DNA from 3 places in the Halomonas sp. M1 genome. Region 1 is predicted to be linked to each of the others. Evidence: predicted binding sites of a transcription regulator. Region 1 holds the regulator's gene; each other region holds the start of a gene.

Region 1 (4,194 bases):
CGCTGCTTAGCTGATGCTCGGCAAATTTCAGCCGCAGCAGCCCAGCGGCAAGCGGGGTTGCATAAATCGGGCAGTTCCACTTCGGCCATAGCCACGCAACGGCGCCGATGTGATCTTCATGCCCATGGGTAATAAAGAGCGCCTGGGGCTTAATGCCTAAGGTATCCAGGGTGTCTGTGTTGGGTACTTGTAAGGGGGCATTGGGTAAATCTTGACGAATCATCATGCCGCAGTCGACGGCGATCCATTGATCGTCGTATCCATACAGCGTCAGATTCATTCCAATTTCACCGCACCCGCCCAGCGGAAGCAGGCGCAGTGGTGGGCGACGACGGGGACGAAGTAGAGCGCGTGTTGGATGCATTAGTCACGAAAAGCCTAAAAAGTAAGACCTTAACTATACGGGAAGGCAGGGGCGGCTAACAATCACCGTGGCTTCTCCCCGGTGCTTAGCCAGAGGGCTTCCGGTACACTAGGGAGACTGATGTGTTGCTTTTAACATCAGAAAACTAACCCTAAGCGTGCCATTGAAATAAGTTAAGTGTGCCGATCAAAACTGCCTATTAAAAAAAGCACCTATCAAAGCACCTGTTAAAAGTACCTATTAAGAGTAGCTATCTATGTCGCACTATTATCGTCTCGTTGTTTCTTGCCCTGACCAAGTGGGCATTGTGGCGCGTGTTTCCAGTTTTATTGCCGAGCAGGGGGGCTCAATTACTGAAGCAAGTCAGCATTCCGACCTTGAAACAGGCCGGTTTTTTATGCGCTATGAAATTTTAGCCGATTCACTAGGAATGTCGGCAGAGGCGCTGCGTAACGCTTTTGAACCCGTGGCAGAAGCGTTCAATATGCAGTGGTCGTTAATGGATACCCAAAAGCGGCGCCGCGTTGTATTAATGGTGTCGCGGGAGTCTCACTGCTTGGTGGACTTGCTATATCGCTGGCAGGCCGGTGAGCTAGACTGCGACATCGTGGGTGTGATTTCCAACCACGAAGATATGCGTTCGCTAACCGAGTGGTACGGCATTCCTTACCACCATGTGCCGGTTGACGCAGCAAATAAGCAGGCCTCGTTTGAGAAGGTGCAGGCACAAATTGATAGCGCCCGCGCTGATTGCGTCGTGTTAGCACGCTATATGCAAATCTTGCCCCCCGCGCTATGCGAGCGGTATGCCGGGCGCGTGATTAATATACATCACAGCTTTTTGCCCTCTTTTGCTGGCGCAAAACCGTATCACCAAGCTTACGAGCGAGGCGTGAAACTCATAGGGGCTACCTGTCACTATGTCACCGAAGAGCTGGATGCCGGACCTATTATCGAGCAGGATATCCATCGCGTTAGCCACTGTCATACACCCACCGATCTTGTGCGATTTGGCCGGGACGTTGAGAAAGCCGTATTGGCGCGAGGGTTACGTTGGCACCTTGAAGACCGCGTGCTAATCCACGGAAATAAAACGGTTGTGTTCAGTTAACTGTTGTTAGGGGCTGCCATGTCATTTGCACAAAGTGTTCTTGCACCCTGGGCGCTGGTGCTTACCTGGTTAATAGCGTTTGGTGTATTGGCTTGGGTGGCATGGCAGCGCCCGTGGCAAGTTCTGATTAGTGATGTAGCGCTTCAGCATCGCTGGTTGGCAGCTACGCTAGCGGTCATGCTGATGTGGCAGTTGCGTGCCCAAGCGGTGGACTGGCTTACGCTACATCTTGTTTTTACCGTGCTAATGACCTTGGTATTTAGGATCCCCCTGGCGCTTCTAAGTAACGCAATGATTAATATAGCGATGGTGGTGATAGGACGTAATGACTGGGTGCTTTGGGGAGCTAACGTTTTGGTAACGGGAATCGTGCCCGCGTTTATCATTGGCGTGGTTTGGCGTCTGGTTGACCGACGGTTGCCCGATAACTTGATGGTATTTATGTTTGCCTGTGGTTTTTTCGGGGCAGCCTTAGCTACGTTGGGCGCTGGATTGACCGCCGTACTGCTGATTGTAGCGGCAGGGACCGATCCTGAGGCTGTTTATCTTGCTCAGGAGTATGCTCGGTTTCTGCCGCTTTTAATGCCCTCTGAAGCGTTTCTAACGGGCATGCTGTTAAGCATCTTATTGGTCTACCACCCTAGCTGGGTGGCCACGTTCAATGACCACCGCTATATCGATTCTCAATAAGCGCGCCAGTGGTGGTAGGGTGATAGGCGGCTATTAGCCTAATGCCTGGCCATTGCCACCCCGTATAACCCCAACGCCGACACCTTCAATGTCCAGTTGCTGAGTGCGTAGGTCAATTTCAATGGGTGCGAAGTCGGCGTTCTCAGCCACTAGAGTCACCTGGTGACCTTGGCGCCTAAAGCGTTTAACGGTGACTTCATCTTCCAAGCGAGCAACGACAATTTGCCCATCGCGAACTCGGTCAGTGCGATGCACTGCCAATAAATCGCCTTCAAGGATACCCACGTCTTTCATCGATAACCCACGCACTCGCAGCAGGTAGTCCGCTTTTGGCGTGAAATACTCTGCGGGGAGTGGGCAGTAGCGGTCAATGTGCTCGGCTGCCAGGATGGGGCTGCCAGCTGCGACCTCTCCAATGACCGGTAGCCCAATGAACTGGGTGTCCACATGGGGGGTAGAGGGGGTTGCTGAAGCAGCCTCAGTCAGTTCTGAAGCATCCTGGTTAGGCAGGCGGATGCCCCGTGATGTATTGCGGATAATCCGAATGGCCCCTTTGCGCTCTAGCGCGCGAAGATGCTCTTCTGCCGCGTTGGGGGAGCGGAATCCCAGTGCTTTGGCAATTTCAGCGCGTGTCGGGGGGTAGCCGAATTCACCCATTGTTTTAACGATAAAATCAAATACGTGCTGCTGACGTGCTGTGAGTGGACGCGACATACCAAACTCCAAAAAATGAAAAGACAGTAGCTACATGTCGGCTAATCAGTATGTGTTTAAGTATACAGTATGTTCCTCTGTCCAGTACATGGCTGGCCTGTATCTTGATGTAGGGCTTGCTGATGTAGGTGCTAAACGGCACGAGCGTTTGAATTGTTTAGAAAAATAGTGACAGGTAGCTGGCAGTTGTCTTGATATAAAGGATTGAGACTAGCGAATTAATGGCATAGTATTTTGCGATGTTTTAAACACCTGTTTTCTGGAGGGCGCGATGGCGCAGTCTGATACGGTAACGCGTATTTTAGATACCGCAGAGGTGCTATTTGCAGAGCGCGGTTTTGCCGAAACCTCGCTGCGCAATATCACAAGCAAGGCGCGGGTTAACCTAGCGGCGGTCAACTACCACTTTGGCTCTAAAAAAGCGCTTATCCAAGCCGTTTTTGCACGCTATTTGGAGCCTTTTTCACAGCGTTTTCATACCGCGCTGGATGAGCTGGAGGCACGCTATGAAAGCGAGCCTATACCCTTGGAAGTATTGCTTGAAACCATGGCGTCAACGGTGCTGGCAGTGCCTGCAGAGCGCAATAGCCTAAAGGTATTCATGCGTTTGCTAGGCTTAGCCTATAGCCAAGCTCAGGGGCATCTGCGCCGCTATATCCAGCAGGAGTATGGTGATGTATTTACCCGCTTCACTGAACTGGTACGCCAAGCAACCCCTGACTTGCCGGACGCAGAGCGCTTTTGGCGGCTACACTTCATGTTAGGTACAGTGATCTTTACCTTATCGGGTCTTGACGCGCTGCGCGATATCGCCGCGAAAGACTACAACGAGCAAGTCACTGTTAGAGACCTAGTAAGACGTTTACGCCCAGTGGTAGTGGCTGCGATGCATGCACCGTTACCCCCTGTGCTAGAAGAAGGACACTATGAGAACGCCCACATTAGCTGAGCTACCGCCTTTAGACGATAACTGGCTAGAGATAGACACGCAGAAGCAGCAGCTGCGCTGTTGGCAGGGGCGAGTGCTGAGCCATGAGTGCTCGGTTTCTACAGGGGAGGCGGGCGTTGGTCAGCAGGAGGGTAGTGGCCGAACGCCCCAAGGCTGGCACTACGTGCGCGCAGCGATTGGGGATGGCTTGCCAGAAAACGCAGTGTTTCGCGGTCGCCGATGGACCCGTGAAGTGTACTCTGCCGAGCTAGCAGCAACCTACTCCTCACGTGATTGGATATTGACACGCATTCTTTGGCTGTGTGGTTTGGAGACGGGTAAAAATCGCGGCGGGCATGTAGATTCACAGCGGCGCTATATCTATTT
Region 2 (4,194 bases), 740 kb from region 1:
TTATCAACAGCAGCGCTGCAAGCGCCCAAAACCAAGGCTGCAGCTTAGCGCTAATTGCGTAAAACCACTTGGGTGATCTCAGTTTATTAATAAAGGCCCACATGGAATTTCCGTCCTTTAGCCGTTGATACTGATACGTAACGATGCAGCAATCGCCCAAGGTGAAAGCATTAAAGCCATCGCAAGTAACGCCCCTAAGATGGCCAAGTGCGCCGTTACCCCATCGCCCATAATCGCAGCCTGTACGGCGCCTGCACCAAAAATAAGTATTGGAATATAAAGCGGCAGTACCAGCAGTGAAAGCAGTACCCCTCCCCGTGCCAAACCTACCGTTAGTGCAGCGCCAATCGCACCAATTAAACTCAAGCTAGCCGTACCAAGCGCCAGTGAAAGTGCTAAAACCAAATAGCTACCAGCTGGGAGTGCCAACATAATGCCCAACACTGGCGCCATTAGTGCAAGTGGCAGGCCAGTAAGTAGCCAGTGTACAGCTACTTTTGCTAGCCCTAACGCTGCCAGAGGTTGCGGCGCTAGAAGAAGTTGCTCCAGGCTGCCATCCTCGTAATCACTGCGAAATAGGCTATCTAAAGAGAGCAGCGCTGCTAACAGTGCGGCTACCCACAATAGCCCAGGCGCGATAACCGCTAACAGCTGAGGGTCTGGTGAAATACCAATGGGAAAAAGGGTAATCACCAAGGCAAAAAACACTAGTGGGTTCAGCACCTCCCCTCGCCGCCTAAGCATCAGCGTTAGATCACGCCTGAGTGTGGCATTGAGCGCAACAATTAGCCCCCCTTTGGGGTCGTGCATAGGCATTACCGGGGCACTGACGGTGGCATTTGTACTGGGCAACGCTATCTCCTTTTACCCCAACTGTACTCTTCGAAGTACGGGTGAAGCGGTTAACTCGTGATGCGTGGTAACCAGTACACACCCTCCTGCTTTGGCGTGCGCAACTAACTGCGTCTCAAGCGCTGCCACACCGTCACGATCAATCGCCGTAAATGGCTCATCCAGCACCCAAAGAGCTCTAGGGGTAAGCGTTAACCTTGCCAGCGCAATCCGCCGCTGCTGGCCCGCAGAAAGCTGCCCTGCCGGCACGTCTTCAAAGCCTCTCAGCCCCACCTTAGCCAAGGCCTCTTCACGCTGCTCTTCAGAGCCTTGCTCACCGCTAAGCGCCTGATACCAAGTAAGGTTTTCTAAGGGAGTCAGACCCGACTTAACCCCCGGGGCGTGTCCTAAATAGAGCAAATTGGCGAGAAAATGTTCACGGGTTTCACGCATTAATGCGCCATTCCAGTAAAGCTCGCCATGATAATCGCTCAGTTGGCCCGAGAGAATTTTCAACAGCGTTGTTTTACCGCTGCCATTAGGGCCTTCAATGCGCACGATCTCACCCCGTTGGATATCAAGATCGAGCCCTTCAAATAGCCAACGGTCATCGCGTTCACAGGCCAATTGTCGGGCTTGTAGGCACAGGCTCAAAGGTCTCTCCAGCCATATTGAATTCGGTCGAACTCTACACGGAAAGGCACTTTCTCGCCAGTCGCACTCTGCGGCCTGGGGTCGCAGCATGATGCATATCAATAGGAGGACAAAAAACAAGCGCCCGTAATAAGTGAAAACGCACCACTGGAACTGTATGCAAAAACAGGTTTATACTGCATATACTGTATGAAAAAACACCCCATAAAAACACAGCACTCAATACAACCAAACGCCTAAGGAACGGGCGCTGCATTGGAGAAACTACAATGACGATGTCGATGCCAGCACCACGGCCTATCCAGGGCGCCCCCCTTCAGCCAGCAACGCTTACCACTACCACCGCGCGGCGGCGTAACGCTGCACACATTACACGACGCAACACCTACGCACTCAAAGTACGCGGCGACCGCATGCGTGACAGCAACTTATTCGATGGCGATGTTATTATTATTCGCCGCTATCAGCATGATACCCAGCAGGAAACAGCGGTTGTGACTATTAACCAGCGTGAAGTCGCGTTAAAACAGCTCTCGATCAGTCGCCTGGGCGTGCATTTATTGCCTGAAGACGCAGCAACACCTGCAGTATTCCTGCATAATTGTGATATTCAAGTTTTAGGCATGGTGATGGGCATTGAGCATCACGACTCACCATCACGGCATCATTAAGGCTAATTCAAGCCTCACGACTCCCAGGAGTAATGAGTGCGATATCGCATCCCTGACTTACCCCCCTACCAGTGGCACACAGCCGTTATAGAGGTAGAGAAAAGCCAATTTCTCACCTGGGTGTGCCATGCCCCGAACAAAGAAGCTTTTGATGCGCTGCTGCATGCAGCCAAAGCCGCTCACCCTAACGCAAGCCACCACTGCAGCGCTTTTATTGCAGGACCACCAGGAGAGCAAACACATATTGGCTTTTCAGATGACGGCGAACCTGGCGGCACCGCCGGAAGACCTATGTATCAAGCGTTATTAGGCAGTGAGCTGGGTGAAATCGGCTGTGTGGTGATTCGCTATTTTGGCGGCACAAAACTCGGCACCGGTGGGCTTGCCCGCGCTTATGCCCAAGCAGTCAATTCAGGGCTTGAAACGCTACCACTGCGAGAAGTTGTTGAACGGGATAACTATCAGCTAAACGTTGGCTTTGCCCACGAAGCAGTGACGCGGGCATGGTGCGATGAGCAGCACATCCCGATTCAATATGTCGATTACGATGGTAACGGGGTGCGCTTGACCATTGGCTGGCCGCGGGACGTAGTGCTGGATCTAGCAGCGCTCGAGAACCGCCTCAAAATGACGCTCAATATCCAGAAGGCCTAGCCTACGCGTTAAATAGATAGCGTTAATAAAACTCACAAAACAAAAAAACGCGACTTAAGCGAGCACTTGCTCGATAAGCCGCGTTAACGGGCTATGCGTATTTTTACATTTTGACTGCGTTTAACTCAGGTACTTGATCATCACCCCGGCGGCCACCGCTGAGCCAATCACACCAGCCACATTGGGCCCCATCGCATGCATCAGCAGGAAGTTATGCGGGTTCGACTCCAAGCCAACTTTATTGGCAACCCGAGCAGCCATCGGTACCGCTGACACGCCCGCAGCACCAATCAACGGGTTGATCGGCATCTTACTCATCACGTTCATCAATTTCGCCATGAGAACCCCAGCCGCGGTACCAATAGCGAAGGCCACAATGCCCAGCGCCATAATGCCAAGCGTTTCTACTGCCAGGAAAGAATCGGCCATCAAGCGCGACCCTACTGCCAAGCCCAGCACAATAGTGACAATGTTAATTAGAGCGTTTTGAGCCGTATCCGTCAGGCGCTCTACCACACCGCACTCGCGCATTAAATTACCGAAGCAGAACATCCCCAACAGCGGTGCAGCGTCCGGCAAAAAGAGCGCTACCAGCATCAGCAGGGCCAGCGGGAAGATAATCTTCTCAAGCTTGGACACCGGGCGCAGCTGAGTCATCGCAATCTCACGCTCTTTCTTCGTCGTCAGCAGCCGCATAATCGGCGGTTGGATCATCGGCACTAACGCCATATAGGCATAGGCAGCCACGGCAATAGCACCCAACAACTCTGGCGCTAATACGCTCGATACATAAATAGACGTTGGGCCGTCAGCTCCACCGATGATACCAATAGCCGCCGCTTGCTCGATGGAGAAATCCATCCAGCCCATGGCCGACATACCGACGGCACCAAAGACTGTGGCAAAAATACCGAACTGCGCAGCAGCGCCCAAAAATAGCGTACGCGGATTGGCCAGCAGCGGGCCAAAATCGGTCATCGCCCCAACACCCATAAAGATGATCAGCGGCGCGATTCCAGAGGCAATAGCGATGTTATAGAAGGTGTAAAGCATGCCGTCGCCATAACCAACGTTCATGGCAACATCTCTTGCAGCACGCAGCTGATCCGGTGCGGCAGCGTCGTCAGCAATCGTCTTTAATGTCTCCCGCCATGCTTCTACGCCGCCCAACGGATCAAGCGTTGCGCCCAGCGCCGATGCTATCTGATGCAAGACAGCTGGTTGCGCGACCTCCATTGCTTGATCAAGGGCCGAAATAGCCAACCCTGCCTCTGGAATGTTGGCAAGAATGCCGCCAAAGCCAATAGGCACCAGCAACAGCGGCTCAAACTTCTTATAAATAGCCAAGTAGAGCAGCCCAAGCCCCACCAGGATCATAACCGCC
Region 3 (4,194 bases), 1.2 Mb from region 1:
GTAAGGGCTTGCAGCGCCAAGCGGGTGGCGCTGCAGTGGTTAGCCCTTAATGCGGCAGGCGCTGGCTGGCGTGGAGCATTTCACGGGCGTGGGCCAGTGTTTGGTCGGAGAGCGTCACGCCCCCCAGCATGCGAGCCAGCTCACTAATTCGCCCGCGTTCATCTAGCAGCGCCATGTGGGTCAGCGTAGTATCCCGCTTGGCGCGTTTTTCGATATGTAGATGCTGATGCGCCTGAGCGGCCACCTGGGGGAGGTGGGTCACGGTCATCACTTGGCCATTTTCCCCCAGCTTACGTAGCAGTTGGCCGACAATTTCTGCTGTTGCCCCTGAAATACCCACATCCACCTCATCAAACACCAGGCTAGGAATAGTAGAGTGAGCCGCTGCCACGACCTGAATTGCGAGGCTGATACGCGAAAGCTCCCCCCCCGACGCCACTTTGGTAAGGGGTCTTGCGGGCTGGCCTGGGTTTGCGCTAATCAGGAACTGAATGTGATCCAGCCCTTCCGGGGTGGGAGTATCACGGGGCGTAACATCGACCTCAAAGCGGGCCTTGCCCATGGCTAGGAAGGCCAGCTGCTGCTGCACCTCTTTCCCCAGGCGCACGGCGGCTTTCTGCCGCGCCTCACTGAGTTTTTTGGCATCGCTACGGTAGCGCTCCCGGCACTCAGCCACCAAAGTGCTTAACGACTCCAGGTCGTTATCGCTACTTTCTAACTGGGCGACCTCGTGGCTCAGCTGGGCGTGCAGCGCACAAATCTCTTCTGGAGCGACGTGATGCTTGCGGGCGATGCGGTGAACATCCCCCATGCGCTCTTCCACCCAGGCCAAGCGCTCTGGGTCTAGCTCAGTGGTACTTGCCAATCGGCTAAGCTCGCTAGAGGCTTCTTCAACCTGAATGCGGGCATCGCTCAGCATGGCCAAGGTATTGGCGAGTGTGCCCTTATCGCTCCCCGGAAGGGCGCTTAAATGAGCGTAAGCTTGATTCAGCAAAGAGAGCGCACCCCCTTCGTCGCTGGCGCAACAGTCGGCGGCAAACTGAGTTTCTCGCAGGGTCTCTTCCGCGTGGGCCAGGGTGTGCTGCTCTTCTTCTAACGTTTTAAGCTCACCCTCTGCCAAACCAAGCTGGTCGAGTTCTTCTACTTGATAGCGCAGCAGCTGGCGCTTGGCTTCCACTTCGCTGCCTTCTTCGCTGAGCTTTTTCAGCCGTCGCCTAGCACTTCGCCATTCGCGAAATGTGTCTGCGAGTTGCTGGCTGCTTTCGCGCAGCCCCGCATAATCATCCAGCAGCGCAAGGTGAGTCTCTTCACGCATAAGTGCTTGATGCGCGTGCTGCCCATGAATTTGGATCAACTGCTCACCCAGAGATTTTAGATCGGCAATCGTGGCGGGATGGCCGTTAATCCATGCTTTAGAGCGCCCGCTGGCAGTGACTACCCGGCGCAGTAAGCACTCTTCTGTGGGTAGTTCTCGGGCGGTTAACCACTCCACGGCGGCAGGCAGGTGCTGAATATCAAAACGGGCAGAAAGGTCGGTGCGTTCGCAGCCGTGGCGCACGCTGCCAGCATCGGCACGCTCACCCAAACAGAGGCCAAGGGCGCCCAGTAGAATCGATTTACCCGCCCCGGTTTCCCCGGTAATGGCGGTCATGCCACGGGTTAAATCGAGTTCCAGACGGTCAACAATAGCGTAGTCCTGGATGGCAAGCTGAGTGAGCATAAGGCCTCCTGAGGCGGTGCGGCACAGAAGCTGGATACTTATCCAATGATTGTTGTTTTATACAGTAGTCGATAACTCACTTCAATGCTGCTCTTGAGATGGCTTTTATGGCCCCCATATAGGCTGCATACGTGGTTAATACTCCCTACTTAACTCTGGTGTGCCGCTTTGGGGCACCACTGCATATTTTTAGGAGCAAGGCATGGCTAAAGAACCGCAAACCCCCATGGATGATGAGCTGGCCCGCCGTGAGCAAGAAGCGGAAGTCACCGAGCAATCCGCTGAAGAGCGTCTGATTGAAGACGAGCTCGAAGGTCTGATTAATGATGAGATCCCGCTTCAAGGCGATGAAGGCAGCCCAGAAGCCGACGTGCTGGCTGCTCAAGTAGAAGAGCTGGAATTAAGTTTGGCAGAAGCTAAAGACCAGGCCCTACGCGCTGCGGCCGAAGCCCAGAACGTACGCCGCCGGGCCGAGCAAGAAGCCGAAAAAGCCCGCAAGTTTGCCCTTGAGAAGTTTGTGAAAGAATTGCTGCCCGTTGTGGACAGCCTCGAAAAAGCGCTCGAAAGCATGCAAGACGGCGCGTCGGATGTTCACCGTGAGGGTGTCTCGATGACCCTGACAATGCAGCTGGGCGTGCTCAACAAGTTTGGCGTTGAGAGTATTGACCCCCAGGGTGAACCCTTCGACCCGCAGGTGCATGAAGCGATGACCATGGTGCCCAATCCCGAGCTTGAGCCAAATACCGTTATGGACGTGATGCAGAAGGGTTATCTGCTCAACGGACGCTTAGTGCGTCCGGCCATGGTGGTGGTTAGCCAAAAAGCTAAGTAAGAAAAGGTTGCCGCTAAGCACAAAAAAGCCCTTGAAATGCTGCTAGCGGCCCCCAAATAAGGGTCAACCCCGCGGGATAAGCCCGCACACTGTTTTAAAAAACGAACTTTTCAGTTTTGTAACAAACGAATTCGAGGTTTTTGCTATGGGACGCATTATTGGTATCGACCTGGGCACCACCAACTCTTGTGTGGCCGTGCTTGATGGTGACAGCGCTAAAGTAATCGAAAACGCCGAAGGCGGTCGTACCACGCCTTCCATCATTGCCTACACCGACGACGGTGAAACGCTGGTAGGTCAGGCGGCGAAACGCCAAGCCGTGACTAACCCTGAAAACACGCTTTACGCCATCAAGCGCCTGATTGGCCGTCGCTTCAAAGACGACGTTGTACAAAAAGACATCAAAATGGTGCCGTACAAAATCGCTGAAGCAGATAACGGCGACGCGTGGGTAGAAGTAAAAGGCAAGAAAATGGCACCGCCGCAGGTAAGCGCGGAAGTGCTGAAGAAAATGAAGAAAACCGCCGAAGACTATCTCGGCGAAGAAGTGACCGAAGCGGTTATCACCGTGCCGGCCTACTTCAACGACAGCCAGCGCCAAGCGACGAAAGACGCTGGCCGTATTGCTGGTTTGGACGTTAAGCGCATCATCAACGAGCCAACCGCTGCTGCACTGGCCTACGGCATGGACAAGTCGCGCGGTGATAAAACCATCGCGGTATACGACCTGGGTGGCGGTACGTTTGATATTTCGATCATCGAAGTCGCTGACGTTGATGGCGAAACCCAGTTTGAAGTGTTAGCCACGAACGGTGACACCTTCTTGGGCGGTGAAGATTTCGATCTGGCGCTGATTAACTACTTAGTTGACCAGTTCAAGACAGACAGCGGCATTGACCTGTCCGGCGACAACCTCGCCATGCAGCGTCTGAAAGAAGCCGCCGAGAAAGCCAAAATTGAGCTTTCCAGCGCCCAGCAAACGGATGTTAACCTGCCCTACATCACGGCGGATAACACAGGCCCGAAACACCTTAATGTGAAGGTGACGCGCGCCAAGCTGGAGTCACTGGTTGAAGAGCTGGTACAACGCTCGCTTGAGCCGTGCAAAATGGCGCTGAAAGATGCTGGCCTCTCTGCATCTGAAATCGACGAAGTGATTCTGGTCGGTGGTCAGACCCGCATGCCGATGGTGCAGAAGAAAGCCGCTGATTTCTTCGGTAAAGAAGCGCGCAAAGACGTCAACGCTGACGAAGCGGTTGCCGTAGGTGCTGCGATTCAGGGTGGCGTACTGGGCGGTGACGTTAAAGACGTATTGCTGCTGGACGTTACCCCGCTGACCCTGGGTATTGAAACCATGGGTGGCGTGATGACTGCGCTCATCGACAAGAACACTACGATTCCGACCAAGAAGACACAAACCTTCTCTACGGCGGATGACAACCAAACGGCCGTGACGATTCACGTCGTTCAGGGTGAGCGTAAGCAAGTGTCGCAGAATAAGTCGCTGGGTCGTTTTGATCTCGCCGACATTCCGCCAGCACCGCGCGGCGTGCCGCAAATTGAAGTAGCCTTCGACCTGGATGCCAACGGTATTCTGAACGTGTCAGCCAAAGACAAGGCGACCAATAAAGAGCAGTCGATC

What was found. Region 1 encodes LexA, which represses DNA repair genes until DNA is damaged. Its sites were predicted from a motif close to TACTGTNTANNTANACAGTA; they were not measured.
Region 2: a site for LexA is predicted at 1,637-1,656, ahead of P8S54_RS15060 (S24 family peptidase). Genes of this name have one in related genera too.
Region 3: a site for LexA is predicted at 1,768-1,787, ahead of recN (DNA repair protein RecN). Genes of this name have one in related genera too.

Annotation. Positions count from the first base shown of each region.
Region 1 covers NZ_CP121119.1:267,371-271,564, forward strand. Annotated here, with positions in the region: gene P8S54_RS01210 (ribonuclease J) at 1-280, opposite strand, end outside; gene purU (formyltetrahydrofolate deformylase) at 621-1,475, shown strand; gene P8S54_RS01220 (energy-coupling factor ABC transporter permease) at 1,494-2,165, shown strand; gene lexA (transcriptional repressor LexA) at 2,199-2,879, opposite strand; gene P8S54_RS01230 (TetR/AcrR family transcriptional regulator) at 3,151-3,828, shown strand; gene P8S54_RS01235 (L,D-transpeptidase) at 3,806-4,194, shown strand, end outside.
Region 2 covers NZ_CP121119.1:3,279,011-3,283,204, reverse strand. Annotated here, with positions in the region: gene P8S54_RS15075 (heme ABC transporter permease) at 1-103, opposite strand, end outside; gene ccmB (heme exporter protein CcmB) at 118-816, opposite strand; gene ccmA (cytochrome c biogenesis heme-transporting ATPase CcmA) at 865-1,485, opposite strand; gene P8S54_RS15060 (S24 family peptidase) at 1,755-2,156, shown strand; gene P8S54_RS15055 (YigZ family protein) at 2,193-2,810, shown strand; gene P8S54_RS15050 (sodium ion-translocating decarboxylase subunit beta) at 2,931-4,194, opposite strand, start outside.
Region 3 covers NZ_CP121119.1:2,809,895-2,814,088, forward strand. Annotated here, with positions in the region: gene P8S54_RS12990 (LysR family transcriptional regulator ArgP) at 1-4, shown strand, start outside; gene recN (DNA repair protein RecN) at 47-1,720, opposite strand; gene grpE (nucleotide exchange factor GrpE) at 1,923-2,552, shown strand; gene dnaK (molecular chaperone DnaK) at 2,698-4,194, shown strand, end outside.